Regions from separate parts of the Hydrogenophaga sp. T2 genome, predicted to be linked through region 1. Evidence: riboswitches for the same ligand, from Rfam matches in the RefSeq annotation. Region 1 holds a riboswitch; the other holds the start of a gene.
The links. A riboswitch is a leader RNA that binds a small molecule or an ion and turns the genes downstream of it on or off. The one in region 1 is predicted to bind thiamine pyrophosphate.

Region 1 (6,870 bases):
AAGCGCGTGGGCCAGGCGCCCGGCGACGCCACCGCCGAACAGCTCGAACGCGCGGCCGACCTGGCCGACCGCTTCTCCAGCGGCGAGGCGCGCGTGACGCACGAGCAGAACCTGCTGCTGCCCTGGGTGCGCTGCGACCAGCTGCCCGAGCTCTGGCGCGAGGCGCGCCGGCTCGGCCTGGCCAAGCCCAACATCGGCCTGCTCACCGACATGATCGCCTGCCCCGGCGGCGACTTCTGCGACCTCGCCAACGCGCGTTCGCTGCCGATCGCACAGGCCGTGCTCTCGCGCTACACCGACCTCGACGAGCTGCACGACCTGGGCGAGATCGACCTGCACATGAGCGGCTGCATCAACAGCTGCGGCCACCACCACAGCGGCCACATCGGCATCCTCGGCGTCGACAAGGACGGCCAGGAGTGGTACCAGGTGACGCTGGGCGGCTCCGACGGCACGCGCCTGTCGGGTGCGGCCACGCCGGGCAAGGTGATCGGCCCCTCGTTCGCCGCCAGCGAAGTGCCCGAGGTGCTCGAAGCCGTGCTCGACACCTACCGCGCGCAGCGCGAGGCCGACGAGACCTTCATCGCCACGCTGCGCCGCGTCGGCATCGAGCCGTTCAAGACCGCCGCCAACGCGGTGCGCAGCGCCACCGCGCGCACGACCGAAACCGCCTGAGGACCGCGCCATGACCATCGAACTCTTCCTGGCCGACCGCTTCACCCCCGCCGAGAGCGAGGCCGAGCGCCGCGTGCTCGCCAACACCGACGACCCGCGCGAGACCGACCTCACGGGCGTGCGCGTGGTGGAGCTGCAATTCCCCAAGTTCACCGACGGCCGCGCCTTCAGCCAGGCCTTTCTGCTGCGCCGCCGCCTGGGCTTCACGGGCGAGATCCGCGCCACCGGCGACGTGCTGATCGACCAGGTGCTGCAGATGCAGCGCAGCGGCTTCACGCAGGCCGTGCTGGCCGCGGGCCAGGACCTGGCCCACGCGCGGCGCCTGCTCGCGCACTACCCCGGCTTCTACCAGGGCGATGCGGTGCACACCGCGCCGCAAACCGCCGCATCAGCCGCCGCCGCCTGAGGACCGCCCCATGAGCGCCATCGACCTCTACGACCGCCCCTCGGCCGATTTCGACACCAAGGTGCAGCGCGCCATGGCACTGCTGCAGGCGCAGGCCGCGCTGCACCCACGGCTGACGCAGGCATCCAGCCTGGGCGCCGAAGACATGGTGGTCACGCACCTGATCCACCTGGCCGGCATCGAGGCCAGCGTGTTCGTGCTCGACACCGGCAAGCTGCACGCCGAGACCCTGGCGCTGATCCCGCGGATCGAGCAGCGCTACGCCACCACCGTGCGCGTGTTCCGCCCGCAGCACGAAGCCGTGGTGCACTTCGTGCGCCAGAACGGCGACGACGCGATGTACCGCAGCATCGAGCTGCGCAAGGCCTGCTGCGACGTGCGCAAGATGGAGCCGCTGGCGCGCGCCCTCGACGGCCACGACGGCTGGATCACCGGCCTGCGCCGCGAGCAGTCGAACGCACGCGCCGACGTGGGCGAGGTGGTGCAGGAGCCCGCGCGCGTGAAGCTCAACCCCCTGGTCGACTGGACCTGGGGCGATGTGTGGCATTTCATCGCCACGCACCAGCTGCCCTACAACGAACTGCACGACCGCTTCTTCCCCAGCATCGGCTGCGAGCCCTGCACCCGCGCCATCAGCGTCGGCGAGGACTTCCGCGCCGGCCGCTGGTGGTGGGAGCAGGAAAGCGCCAAGGAATGCGGCCTGCATGTGCAAGCCGCCGTGTCCTCTCTTGATCGGACCCCCGCATGAACGCCCGCACCGAACCCGCCGTGGTCGAAACCGCCCTTTTGCACGATTCGCACGATTCGCACGAGATGCAGGCCTCGGCCCACCAGCTGAGCAACGCCCACCTCGACGCGCTCGAAGAGGAAACCATCTTCATCCTGCGCGAAGTGGCCGGCGCCTTCGAACGCCCCGCGCTGCTGTTCTCGGGCGGCAAGGACTCGCTGGTGATGCTCAAGTGCGCCGAGAAGGCCTTTGGCGCGGGCCGCATCCCCTACCCGCTGCTGATGATCGACACCGGCCACAACTTCCCCGAGGTGACCGACTTCCGCGACCAGCGCGCCCAGGAGCTCGGCGCCGAGCTGATCGTGCGCAGCGTGGAAGACTCGATGAAGCGCGGCACGGTGCGCCTGGCCCACCCGGGCGAGAGCCGCAACGTGCACCAGTCGGTCACGCTGCTCGAAGCCATCGAGGAATTCCGCTTCGACGCGCTGATCGGCGGCGCGCGCCGCGACGAGGAAAAGGCGCGTGCCAAGGAGCGCATCTTTTCGCACCGCGACAGCTTCGGCCAGTGGCAGCCCAAGGCCCAGCGCCCCGAGCTCTGGACCCTGTTCAACACCCGGCTGCACCCCGGCGAGCACTTCCGCGTGTTCCCCATCAGCAACTGGACCGAGCTCGACGTGTGGCAGTACATCGCGCGCGAAAACATCGCCCTGCCCTCGATCTACTACACGCACCGCCGCGAAGTGGTGGACCGCCGCGGCCTGCTCGTGCCGGTGACCGAACTCACCCCGCCGCGCGAGGGCGAGCGGGTGGAGCTGCGCGACGTGCGTTTCCGCACCGTGGGCGACATCACCTGCACCTGCCCGGTGGAGAGCACCGCCGCGACGCCCCAGGACATCGTGATCGAGACCCTGGCCGCCGAGGTCAGCGAGCGCGGCGCCACGCGCATGGACGACAAGACCAGCGACGCCTCGATGGAGCGCCGCAAGAAAGAGGGCTACTTCTGATGAGCACCGCCACCGCCACCCCCGTCGCCGACGACACCCGCGCCGCGCTGCGCCTGATCACCTGCGGCAGCGTCGACGACGGCAAAAGCACGCTGATCGGCCGCCTGCTGGTGGACAGCAAGGCCGTGCTGCAGGACCACCTGGCCGGCGTGCAGCGCCAGGGCCAGACCGACCTTGCCCTGCTCACCGACGGCCTGTCGGCCGAGCGCGAGCAAGGCATCACTATCGACGTGGCCTACCGCTACTTCAGCACCGAGGCGCGCAAGTTCATCATTGGCGACGCACCCGGCCACGAGCAGTACACGCGCAACATGGTCACGGCCGCGAGCAGCGCCGACGCCGCGGTGGTGCTGGTCGACGCCACCAAGCTCGACTGGCGCAACCCCGCGCTCGCGCTGCTGCCGCAGACGCGCCGCCACAGCCTGCTGCTCAAGCTGCTGCGTGTGCCCTCCGTGGTGTTCGCGGTGAACAAGCTCGACGCCGTGGAAGACAGCGCCCTGGCCTTCGCGCACATCGGTGCCGCGTTGCGCGCCTTCGCCGAGCAGGCCGAACTCGCCTTCAAGGCCGTGGTGCCGGTATCGGCCCTCAAGGGCTGGAACGTGGTCGACGGCCCCGAGGCCGCCGGCTGGTGCGGCTACCAGGGCCCCACGCTGCTCGAATGGCTCGAACAGCTGCCCGTGACCGCGCCCGACGCCGCGCTGCCGCTGGCCTTTCCGGTGCAGTGGGTGGAGAAGTTCTCGTCCTCGTCGGACACCTCGCAGGGCCGCCGCGTGTTCTGGGGCCGCGTGGCCGCGGGCACGCTCGCCGCGGGCCAGCGCGTGCGCGTGGCGCCCCACGGCCAGACCGCCGTCGTGGCCCAGGTGCTCGACCACGTGCGCCAGCCCGGCACCGTGGCCGCGGGCCACAGCGCGGGCATCGTGCTCGACCGCGAGCTCGACGTCTCGCGCGGCGACTGGCTGCTGGCCGTGGACGAGGCCGGCGAGTCGCTCGCGCCGCAGCGCGAGATCGCCGCCACCCTGGCCTGGCTCGACGACGAACCCCTGCTGCCCGGCCGCACCTACTGGGCGCTGCACGGCCACCGCTGGGTCAAGGCCAAGGTCAAGCGCATCGTGCACCAGCTCGACATCCACACCCTGGCCGAGCACGACGCCACCGAGCTGCCGCCCAACGCCATCGGCCACGTGGAGCTCGCGCTGCAGGAGCCGCTCGCGGTGCAGCCCTTCGTGCGCTCGCGCGCCCTCGGTGCGCTGGTGCTCGTGGACACCGCCAGCCACCGCACGGCCGCCGCGGTGCTGGTGCGCTGAGCCCGCCGTAAAATCGCTGTTTTCCGAATTCCCGCCCACCCCACCATGACCCACGTCGTCACCGAAGCCTGCATCCGCTGCAAATACACCGACTGCGTCGATGTCTGCCCCGTGGACTGCTTCCGCGAAGGTCCGAACTTCCTCACGATCGACCCCGACGAGTGCATCGATTGCGCGGTCTGCATCCCCGAGTGCCCGGTGAGCGCGATTTACGCCGAAGAAGACCTGCCCAAGGACCAGCTGCACATGACCGAGCTCAACGCCGAGCTCGCCAAGCTGCCCACCTGGAAGAGCATCACCAAGCGCAAGGCCCCGCTGCCCGACGCCGAGGCGTGGAAAGACCGCACCGGCAAGCTCGGCGAGCTGATCCGCTGAGATGTCCGACATTGCGCCGATCGAAACCGATGCCCTGGTGATCGGCGCCGGTCCGGCAGGCCTGTGGCAGGTGTTCCAGCTCGGCCTGCAGGGCATCGCGGCGCAGGTGATCGACGCCCTGCCGCACGTGGGTGGCCAGCTCGCCGAGCTCTACCCCGACAAACCCATCTACGACATCCCCGGCCTGCCGGTCTGCACCGGCCGTGAGCTGGTGCAGCGCCTGCAGCAGCAGGTGCGGCCGTTTGCGCCCACCCTGCACCTGGGGCAATCGGTGACCACGCTGCAGCGCGAGGCCGACCAGCGCTGGCGCGTGGCCACCAGCGCCGGCACCACCTTCCTCGCGCGCACCGTGTTCATCGCCGCGGGCGTGGGCGCGTTCCAGCCCAAGCGCCTCAAGCTCGAAGGCATCGAGGCCTTTGAGCCCGCCCAGGTGCAGCACCGCCTCGACGACCCCGCGGCCTTCGCGGGCCGGCACGTGGTGGTGCACGGCGGTGACGACCTCGCGATCGACTGGGCCCTGCGCCTGCTCGACAGCCCCGCCCCGCCCGCGCGCCTGAGCCTGCTGCACCGGCGCGAGGTGCTGGGCTCGGACGACCCGGCCGCGCTCGAACGCGTGCAGGCCGCGATCGCCGCAGGCCGCATCGCGCTCGTGGTGGGCCAGCCCACGGGCCTGCGCGCCCAGGCCGGGCGGCTGCAGGCGCTCGAGCTGCTCGACCCGCAAGGCCAGCCGCAAACCCTGGCGCTCGACCACCTGCTGGTGGCGCTGGGCCTGTCGCCCCGCCTGGGCCCGGTGGCCGACTGGGGCCTGGCCATGGAGCGCAAGCAGCTCGTGGTCCAGCCCGAGAGCTGCGAAACCAGCGAGGCGGGCCTGTTCGCGGTGGGCGACATCAACACCTACCCGGGCAAGAAGAAACTCATCCTCTGCGGCTTCCACGAGGCCACGCTCGCGGCCTTCGCCGCGGCCGCGGTGCTGCGCCCCGACGAGCGCCTGCCGCTGCAATACACCACCACCAGCCCCAGGCTCAAACGGCTGCTGGGCGTGGCGCCGGGCTAGGCCCGATACAATCCGCGCGCGTTTTCACCAACGCATCCGCTAGGGGTGTTGTGGCCTTCGCCGGCCGCGACTGAGAGAGTCCCTTCGAACCTGATTGAGGTAATCCTCGCGCAGGGAAGCAGCAGCGAAGCAGCCACCGCACGCCGTGCGGCCCCGGCCGCCCGCCACGCCCACCTGCCATGGACCGTCACCGGACCCACCACATGGCAACGCACAACCGATTCCGTCTGCTCCCCGTGGCCCTCGCGGCCGCGCTGTGCGCCACCGCGCACGCCCAGCCCGCCCAGCCCGCCCCGCGCGCCGACACCACGCTCGCGCCCGTCACCATCCGCAGCGCCGCGCAAGACGCCACGGCCGACGTCACCGGCTTCGGCGACCAGCCGCTGTCGTCGACCCCGGTGAGCGCCACCGTGGTCGGCAGCGATGCCATCGCCGACAGCGGCGCGCGCACGCTGCGCGACCTCTACCGCTTCGACAGCTCGGTGGGCGACGCCTACAACGCCGCGGGCTACTACGACTACGCGAGCGTGCGCGGCTTCGTGCTCGACCCGAGCTACAACTACCGCCGCGACGGCCTGCCCATCAGCGCCGAAACCAGCCTCTCGCTCGAACACCTCGAGCGCGTGGAGTTGCTCAAAGGCACCAGCGGCATCCAGGCCGGCACCAGCGCGCCCGGCGGCCTGTTCAACGCCGTGGTCAAGCGCCCCACCAACGAGCCGCTGCGCCGCCTGCGCGCCGAGGTCAACAGCAACGGCAATGCGCTCACCCACCTCGACCTGGGCGGCCGGCTCGCCGAAGGCGACTTCGGCTACCGCCTCAACCTCGCGGGCGAACGGCTCAAGGGCGAGGCGCGCGGCACCGAGGGCTGGCGCGGCCTGGCCGCGCTCGCGGTGGACGCGCGCCTCTCGCGCGACAGCCTGCTCGAAGCCGAGTTCGAACTCTCGCGCCGCCGCCAGCCCAGCGTGCCGGGCCTGAGCCTGCTCGGCAACACGCTGCCGCCGGCCGACCCCAAGATCAACATCAACACCCAGCCCTGGAGCCAGCCGGTGGACTTCCGCAACTTCAGCGGCAGCCTGCGCTATACCCAGGCCATCGACGCGCGCTGGAATTGGCAGGCCCAGCTCGGCACGCAGCGCCTGCGCACCGACGACTTCCTCGCCTACCCGTTCGGCTGCTTCGACGCCGGCAGCGGCACCTACTATGCCGACCGCTACTGCCCCAACGGCGACTTCGATCTCTACGACTTCCGCAGCCTCAACGAGAAGCGCAACACGACCGCCGCGCAGTGGCGCATCAACGGCCAGTTCGAGACCGGCGCCGTGGGC
Region 2 (6,870 bases), on a different contig from region 1:
TCGTTGAACAGAAAGGGCAGGCCGAAGATGTTGAAGGTCTTGTAGACGCCGGGGATGCCGCCGTCGTGCACCACGGCGAGCTCCACCGAGCCCAGGCGCAGGCCTTCCATGACCTGCTGCGCGGGACCGAGCTGGCCCGCGGGGTAGAGCTCGACCTTGATCGAGCCGTTGGTGGCCTTCTCCACGTGCTCCTTGAAGGCGAGCGCGGCGGCGTGCTTGGGCTGGTCGTTGCCCGCGGGCTGGAAGTGCGTGTACTTGAGCACCTTCTGCGCGAAGGCCGGGCCGGCGCCGAAGGCCAGCGCAGCGGCGGCCACGGCGGTCAGGAAGTGCTTGCGGTGCAGTTTCACGGGATGTCTCCTTGCGGTGGTGGGTCTTGGGGGAAGGGTCAGTGGGCGTAGCCCAGCAGGTTGGGCAGCCAGGTGGAGAAAGCGGGCACGAAGGTGAGCAGCGCGAGCACGGTGAACAGCGCCGCCAGCATGGGCGCCATCTCGCGCACCATGGGGCCCATGCGCACGCCCGAGACGGCCGAAGTGACGAACAGCAGGCCGCCCACGGGCGGGGTGACCATGCCCAGCGTGAGGTTCACGATCACCACGATCGCGAAGTGCAGCGGGTTCAGGCCCGCGGCCTCGGCCAGCGGTGCGAGGATGGGCACCATGATCATCACGCCCGGCAGCGGCTCGATGAAGATGCCCACGAGCAGCAACAGCACGTTGATCGCGATCAGCAGCTCGATCGGCGAGAGCTGCATGCCCGCGATCCAGGCCGCCATCTGCTGCGGGATCTGACCCACCGTGAGCACCCACGCGAACACCGCCGAGGTCGCGACGATGAACAGGATGGACGCGGTCATCAGCGCCGAGCGGAACAGGATGTCGGGCAGCATGGACCAGCGCAGCGTGCCGTACACGTAGCGGCCCACGATCAGCGCGTAGAGCACCGCGGCGGCCGAAGCCTCGGTGGGCGTGAAGATGCCCAGGTGGATGCCGCCCAGGATGATCACCGGCAGCATGAGCGCGGGCAGCGCGCGCCAGAACAGGCGCAGCAGCGGCGCAGGGTCGATCAGGTCGGGCGAAGATCGGTAGTCGCGCTTCACGCTGATCCAGTGGTTGACCACCATGAGCGAGAGCGCGATCAGAAAGCCCGGCACCACGCCCGCCAGGAACAGGCCGGTGATGGTCACGCTGGTGTCGGTCAGCGCGTAGACGATCATGATGATCGAGGGCGGGATGATGGGTCCCACAATGGCGGTGCTCGCGGTGAGCGCGGCCGCGTACGCGTCCTGGTAGCCGGCCTTGCGCATCATCTTGATCAGCATGGCGCCCGGGCCTGCGGCGTCGGCCAGCGCCGAGCCGCTGATGCCCGAGAAGAAGGTGAGCGTGAGGATGTTGGCGTGGCCCAGGCCGCCGCGGCGCATGCCCACGAGCCGCGCGGCGAACCTGAGCAGCACGTCGGTGAGCGCACCGCCGGTCATGAGCTCGGCCGCGAGGATGAAGAAGGGAATGGCCATCAACGGGAAGCTGTCGAGGCCGCTGAAGAGGTTCTGCATCACCACCAGTTCGCTCAGGCCGGGCTTGAGCCACACGGCCACGAGGCCGGCGATGAGCATGGCGAAGGCGATGGGTGCGCCCAGCACCATGAGGGCGAGAAACACCAGGCCGAGAACGGTCGTCATCGTGCGTGCTCCGTGCTCAGAGGGCCTGGGGGTCGAAGCCCTCGACCCGCTCCCATTCGCCCTGGACAATCCAGCGCCGCGCCACCATGGCCAGGTGCACCAGCATCAGCGCCGCGCCCAGCGGCAGCGCGAGGTAGACCTTGCCGAGCGACCAGCCCAGCACGGGCGACTCCTGGTACCAGGCGAAGTCCACGTATTCGATGCCCAGCCACAGCACCAGGGCCAGCGTGGCCGCCACGATGAGCACGATGAGGGCGCGCAGCAGGCGCGCCAGCGCGGGCGGCAGCGCCACCTGCAAGGTGTCGATCGCGATGTGCCCGCCCACGCGCAGCGCAGGACCGGCGCCGAGGAAGGCGGCCCAGATCATCATGTAGCGCGTGGCCTCTTCCACCCAGGGATAGGAATGGCCGAACGCGTAGCGCGTGATCACATTGCCGATGACCAGCACGGCCATCACACCGAGAAGGCCGATCAGCGCCCAGCGGTTGGCGGCGAGGAAAGCGCGCGCCAGCGGATGCGCGGGCGCGGCGGAAGGCGGGGAGCTCAAGGCGTGTCTCCGGGTTGTTCTGCTTGACGCGGTGTCGGCTATCGTATCTGATATCTCAGATCTCAAATCAGCAATAACCCTATACTCGCGGCCTCACGAGCCTCATCCCCATGAACGCCGCCCTTGAACTGCAACGCCCCCGCCTGCTCACCGATGTGGTGGGCGAACGCATCCGCGAGGCCATCGTCACGGGCGACCTGAAGCTGGGCGAACAGGTTTCGGAGGCGCAGCTCGCGGCGCGCATGGGCGTGAGCAAGACGCCGGTGCGCGAAGCGCTGGTGCGTCTGCAGTCGCAGGGCCTGGTCGAGATCCATCCGCAGCGCGGCACCTTCGTGTTCACGCTGTCGCCGCAGCAGCTCGCACACCTGCTGCAGTTCCGCGCCATGGTCGAGATCGAGGCGCTGCGTGAGGCCATGGCCACGCACCCGCAGGCGCTGCTGCAGCGCATGGCGCAGTGCGTGAAGGAGATGAAGGTGGCCGAGCGCGCCAAAGACCTGCCGGCCCTGGCGCGCATCGACATGAATTTCCACCACGCCTTCTTCGAGTGCTGCGACAACCAGTACCTGCGCGCGAGCTACGAACTGCTGCGCCACCAGCTCACCGCGCTGCGGCATCGCTCGCCGATCAGCAACGCGGTGTCGAGCCACCAGGTGCTGGTCGACGCCGTGGAAGCGCAGGATGCCGACAAGGCCGCGGCGCTGCTGCGCGGCCACGTGCTCGAGAACGAGCCGCGCTACCTGCAGGCCTGCGGCAAGGCCTGACTTGACGCCACCCCGCAAGCGCGGCGTACACTGCGCGCTGCTCCGGGGTGCACCGGCCTGCAAAGGCCCGCGCTGAGATGGCTGTGAAGCCGAACCCGTGAACTTGATCCGGCTAGTACCGGCGAAAGAAGAGCGCATGCCCATACCGGGCGTGTCATGGCCAGGCCCTTGGTGGGCGCAGGGCCCGTGGCGCGCCCTGGTTGGCGGTCCTCCGGAGCAGACACCCCGCCGTGTTTGCCCGCCCTCTGGAGACCGCCATGAACGCCCCCGACCCCTTTGCCCCGCTGCTCACGCTCACGCGCGAGCCCTTTCCCGCCTCGACCAAGGTTTTCGTGCCCGGCTCACTGCCGGGTGTGCGCGTGCCCATGCGCGAGATCGCGCTCACCAACGGCGAGCGCGTGACGGTCTACGACACCTCGGGCCCCTACACCGACCCCACGGCGCAGATCGACGTGCGCCAGGGCCTGGCGCCGGTGCGCGCGGCCTGGATCGACGCCCGCGGCGACACCGAGGCCTACGCGGGCCGTGAACGCCAGGCGCTCGACGATGGTGCGAAGCACGAGGCCCCGAATTCAAGTGCGGCCGAGCGCCTCGCCGCGCTGCGCGCCGAGGCCGCGGCGCTGCAGCGCACGCCGCGCCGCGCCCGGACCGGCCGCAACGTGACCCAGATGCACTACGCGCGGCAGGGCATCGTGACGCCCGAGATGGAGTACGTGGCGATCCGCGAGAACGGCCGCCGCGACTGGATGCACGAGTACCTGGGCGACGCCGAGCGCGAGGCGCGCCTGCGCGGCAACCCGATGGGCGCGCACATCCCCGAGCGGATCACGCCCGAGTTCGTGCGCGACGAGGTGGCACGCGGGCGCGCGATCATTCCCGCCAACATCAACCACCCCGAGCTCGAGCCCATGGCCATCGGCCGCAACTTCGGGGTGAAGATCAACGCCAACATCGGCAACTCGGCGGTCACCTCGAGCATCGAGGAAGAAGTCGAAAAACTCGTGTGGTCGATCCGCTGGGGCGGCGACACGGTGATGGACCTGTCCACGGGCAGGAACATCCACACCACGCGCGATTGGATCGTGCGCAATTCACCCGTGCCCATCGGCACGGTGCCGATCTACCAGGCGCTCGAAAAAGTGGGCGGCGTGGCCGAAGACCTGAGCTGGGCGGTGTTCCGCGACACGCTGATCGAGCAGGCCGAGCAAGGCGTGGACTACTTCACCATCCACGCGGGCCTGCGCCTGCCCTTCATTCCGCTCACCACCAAGCGGCGCACCGGCATCGTCTCGCGCGGCGGCTCCATCCTCGCCAAGTGGTGCATCACCCACCACCGGGAGAACTTCCTCTACACGCACTTCGAAGAGATCTGCGAGATCATGAAGGCCTACGACGTGAGCTTCTCGCTCGGCGACGGCCTGCGCCCCGGCAGCGGCGCCGACGCCAACGACGAGGCCCAGTTCGCCGAGCTGCGCACGCTGGGCGAACTCACGCAGATCGCCTGGAAGCACGATGTGCAGACCATGATCGAAGGCCCCGGCCACGTGCCCATGCACCTGATCCAGGCCAACATGGACGAGCAGCTCAAGCACTGCCACGAAGCGCCCTTTTACACGCTGGGCCCGCTCACCATCGACATCGCGCCGGGCTACGACCACATCGCCAGCGCGATCGGCGCGGCCATGATCGGCTGGATGGGCACGGCCATGCTGTGCTACGTGACGCCCAAGGAACACCTGGGCCTGCCCGACCGCGACGACGTCAAGCAGGGCATCATCGCCTACAAGATCGCGGCCCACGCGGCCGACATCGCCAAAGGCCACCCGGGCGCACGCGCGCGCGACGACGCCATGAGCAAGGCGCGCTTCGAGTTCCGCTGGCGCGACCAGTTCGCGCTCGGGCTCGACCCCGACACCGCCGAGGCCTACCACGACGAGACCCTGCCCAAGGACTCGAGCAAGGAAGCGCACTTCTGCTCCATGTGCGGCCCCAAGTTCTGCTCGATGAAGATCACGCAGGACGTGCGCGAGTACGCCGAGCGCGGCATGGCCGAGAAGTCGGCCGAGTTCAAGGCCGCGGGCGGCGCGTTCTACGTGCCGGTGGACACGCTTCGGCAATCATGAGCCGCATCGCCATTGCGGGTGCGGGTGTCGCCGGCCGGCTCATGGCCTGGCGGCTCGCGCATGCCGGGCATTCGGTGAGCGTGTTCGATCCCGCCGACGGCCCGTGTCCACCGCCCCTGGCCCATACAGGTGGGGGTTCCCCAGGCCGGCGTTCCGGCGCGGCGGGCTTCAGCGCCGCAGGCATGCTCAGTCCCATCGCTGAACTCGACCACGCCGATGCGCGCATCGCGCGGCTCGGCTGGCGCTCGCTGCCACGCTGGCAGGCCATCGGGGCCGCGCTCGGGGGCGCCGAGCCCTTGGTGCGCACAGCGGGCAGCCTGCTGCTCGCGCACGGCAGCGACCGCGGCGCGGCCGCGCGCGTGCTGGCGCGCATCGCGGCCGTGCCCGAAGCCCCGGCCCCCGAGCCGCTCGACGCGGCGCAGCAGCGCGCGCTCGAACCCGCGCTCGCGCCCGGCCTGCTGGCCTGGCACCTGCCCGGCGAAGGCCAGGTGCTGCCCGCCGAACTGCTGCAGGCGCTGGCCGAGCAGGCCCCGGGCGTGCGCTGGCATTGGGGCACCGCCATCGACAGCGTGGACCCGGGCCGGCTGCGCGACAGCCACGGCCGCGAACACCGCTGCGAGCTCGCGGTGGACACGCGCGGCCTGGGCGCGCGGCCACAGGTGGCGTTGCGCGGCGTGCGCGGCGAACTCGTGTGGCTGCACGCGCCCGGCGTGCCACTGGCGCGGCCGCTGCGCCTGCTGCACCCGCGCCACCGCGTCTACCTGGTGCCGCGCCCGGGCGGACGCATCGTGGTGGGCGCAAGCGAGATCGAAAGCGAAGACACCTCGGCGCCGAGCCTGCGCAGCACCGTGGAGTTGCTGAGCGCCGCGCACAGCCTGGTGCCCGAACTCGCCGAGGCGCGCATCGAGCGCCTGGACAGCCACCTGCGCCCCGCGCGCACCGACCACCTGCCCTTCGTGCACCACGAAAGCGGCCTGCTGCGCCTCAACGGCCTGTTCCGCCACGGCTGGCTGATCGCCCCCGCGCTGGTGCAGGACGCGCTCGCCGCCGCAGGCCTGGAGAACCCCCATGACACCGCAACCGCCTGAGGCCACCGTGCACTTCAACGACCACCCGCTGCCCTGCCCCGAGGGCCTCACCCTCGCGGCCCTGCTCGACCAGCAGGGCGTGAACCCCGCGCGCGTGGCCACCGCGCTCAACGCGCGTTTCGTGCCGCGCGAGGCGCGCGCGCAAACGCCGCTGCGCGCGGGCGATGTGGTCGTCACGTTTGAAGCCATCGTCGGAGGCTGAACGTGAACCCCCACGCTCCGCACTCCTTGTCGTCGCTGCCCCCCGAGGGGGCTGATCCGGCTTGGGGCGGCCCGGCGCCGGATCGCATGCCCACCGCCAGCCACACCTGGACCGCCTACGGCGAGACCCTGCCCAGCCGCCTCATGATCGGCAGCGCGGGCTATCCCTCGCCCGCGGTGCTGCGCGACGCGATCGCCGCCAGCGGCGCGGCGGTGGTCACCGTGGGACTGCGGCGCACGCTCGCGGCCGCGGGCGACAACGGCTTCCTGGCCGAACTGCTCACCGAACTGCGCGCGCGCGGGCTGCGCCTGTTGCCCAACACCGCGGGCTGCCGCAGCGCGCGCGAAGCCGTGGCCCTGGCCCACATGGCGCGCGAGCTGCATGGCACGCGCTGGATCAAGCTCGAGGTGGTGGGCGACGAACACACGCTGCAGCCCGACCCCTGGGGCACGCTCGAGGCCGCGACCGAGCTCG

Region 2: it holds a riboswitch for thiamine pyrophosphate, as region 1 does, so the genes downstream of both, thiC (phosphomethylpyrimidine synthase ThiC) here and WDZ95_RS17585 (TonB-dependent siderophore receptor) in region 1, are expected to answer to the same signal.

The regions. Positions count from the first base shown of each region.
Region 1 covers NZ_JBBHZJ010000007.1:258,212-265,081, forward strand. Annotated here, with positions in the region: gene WDZ95_RS17550 (nitrite/sulfite reductase) at 1-675, shown strand, start outside; gene WDZ95_RS17555 (DUF934 domain-containing protein) at 686-1,081, shown strand; gene WDZ95_RS17560 (phosphoadenylyl-sulfate reductase) at 1,092-1,829, shown strand; gene cysD (sulfate adenylyltransferase subunit CysD) at 1,826-2,812, shown strand; gene WDZ95_RS17570 (sulfate adenylyltransferase subunit 1) at 2,812-4,116, shown strand; gene fdxA (ferredoxin FdxA) at 4,162-4,491, shown strand; gene WDZ95_RS17580 (NAD(P)/FAD-dependent oxidoreductase) at 4,493-5,545, shown strand; TPP riboswitch at 5,577-5,679, shown strand; gene WDZ95_RS17585 (TonB-dependent siderophore receptor) at 5,749-6,870, shown strand, end outside.
Region 2 covers NZ_JBBHZJ010000009.1:211,139-218,008, reverse strand. Annotated here, with positions in the region: gene WDZ95_RS19875 (DctP family TRAP transporter solute-binding subunit) at 1-347, opposite strand, end outside; gene WDZ95_RS19870 (TRAP transporter large permease) at 386-1,675, opposite strand; gene WDZ95_RS19865 (TRAP transporter small permease) at 1,692-2,222, opposite strand; gene WDZ95_RS19860 (GntR family transcriptional regulator) at 2,333-2,983, shown strand; TPP riboswitch at 3,017-3,130, shown strand; gene thiC (phosphomethylpyrimidine synthase ThiC) at 3,241-5,106, shown strand; gene WDZ95_RS19850 (FAD-dependent oxidoreductase) at 5,103-6,194, shown strand; gene thiS (sulfur carrier protein ThiS) at 6,175-6,396, shown strand; gene WDZ95_RS19840 (thiazole synthase) at 6,483-6,870, shown strand, end outside.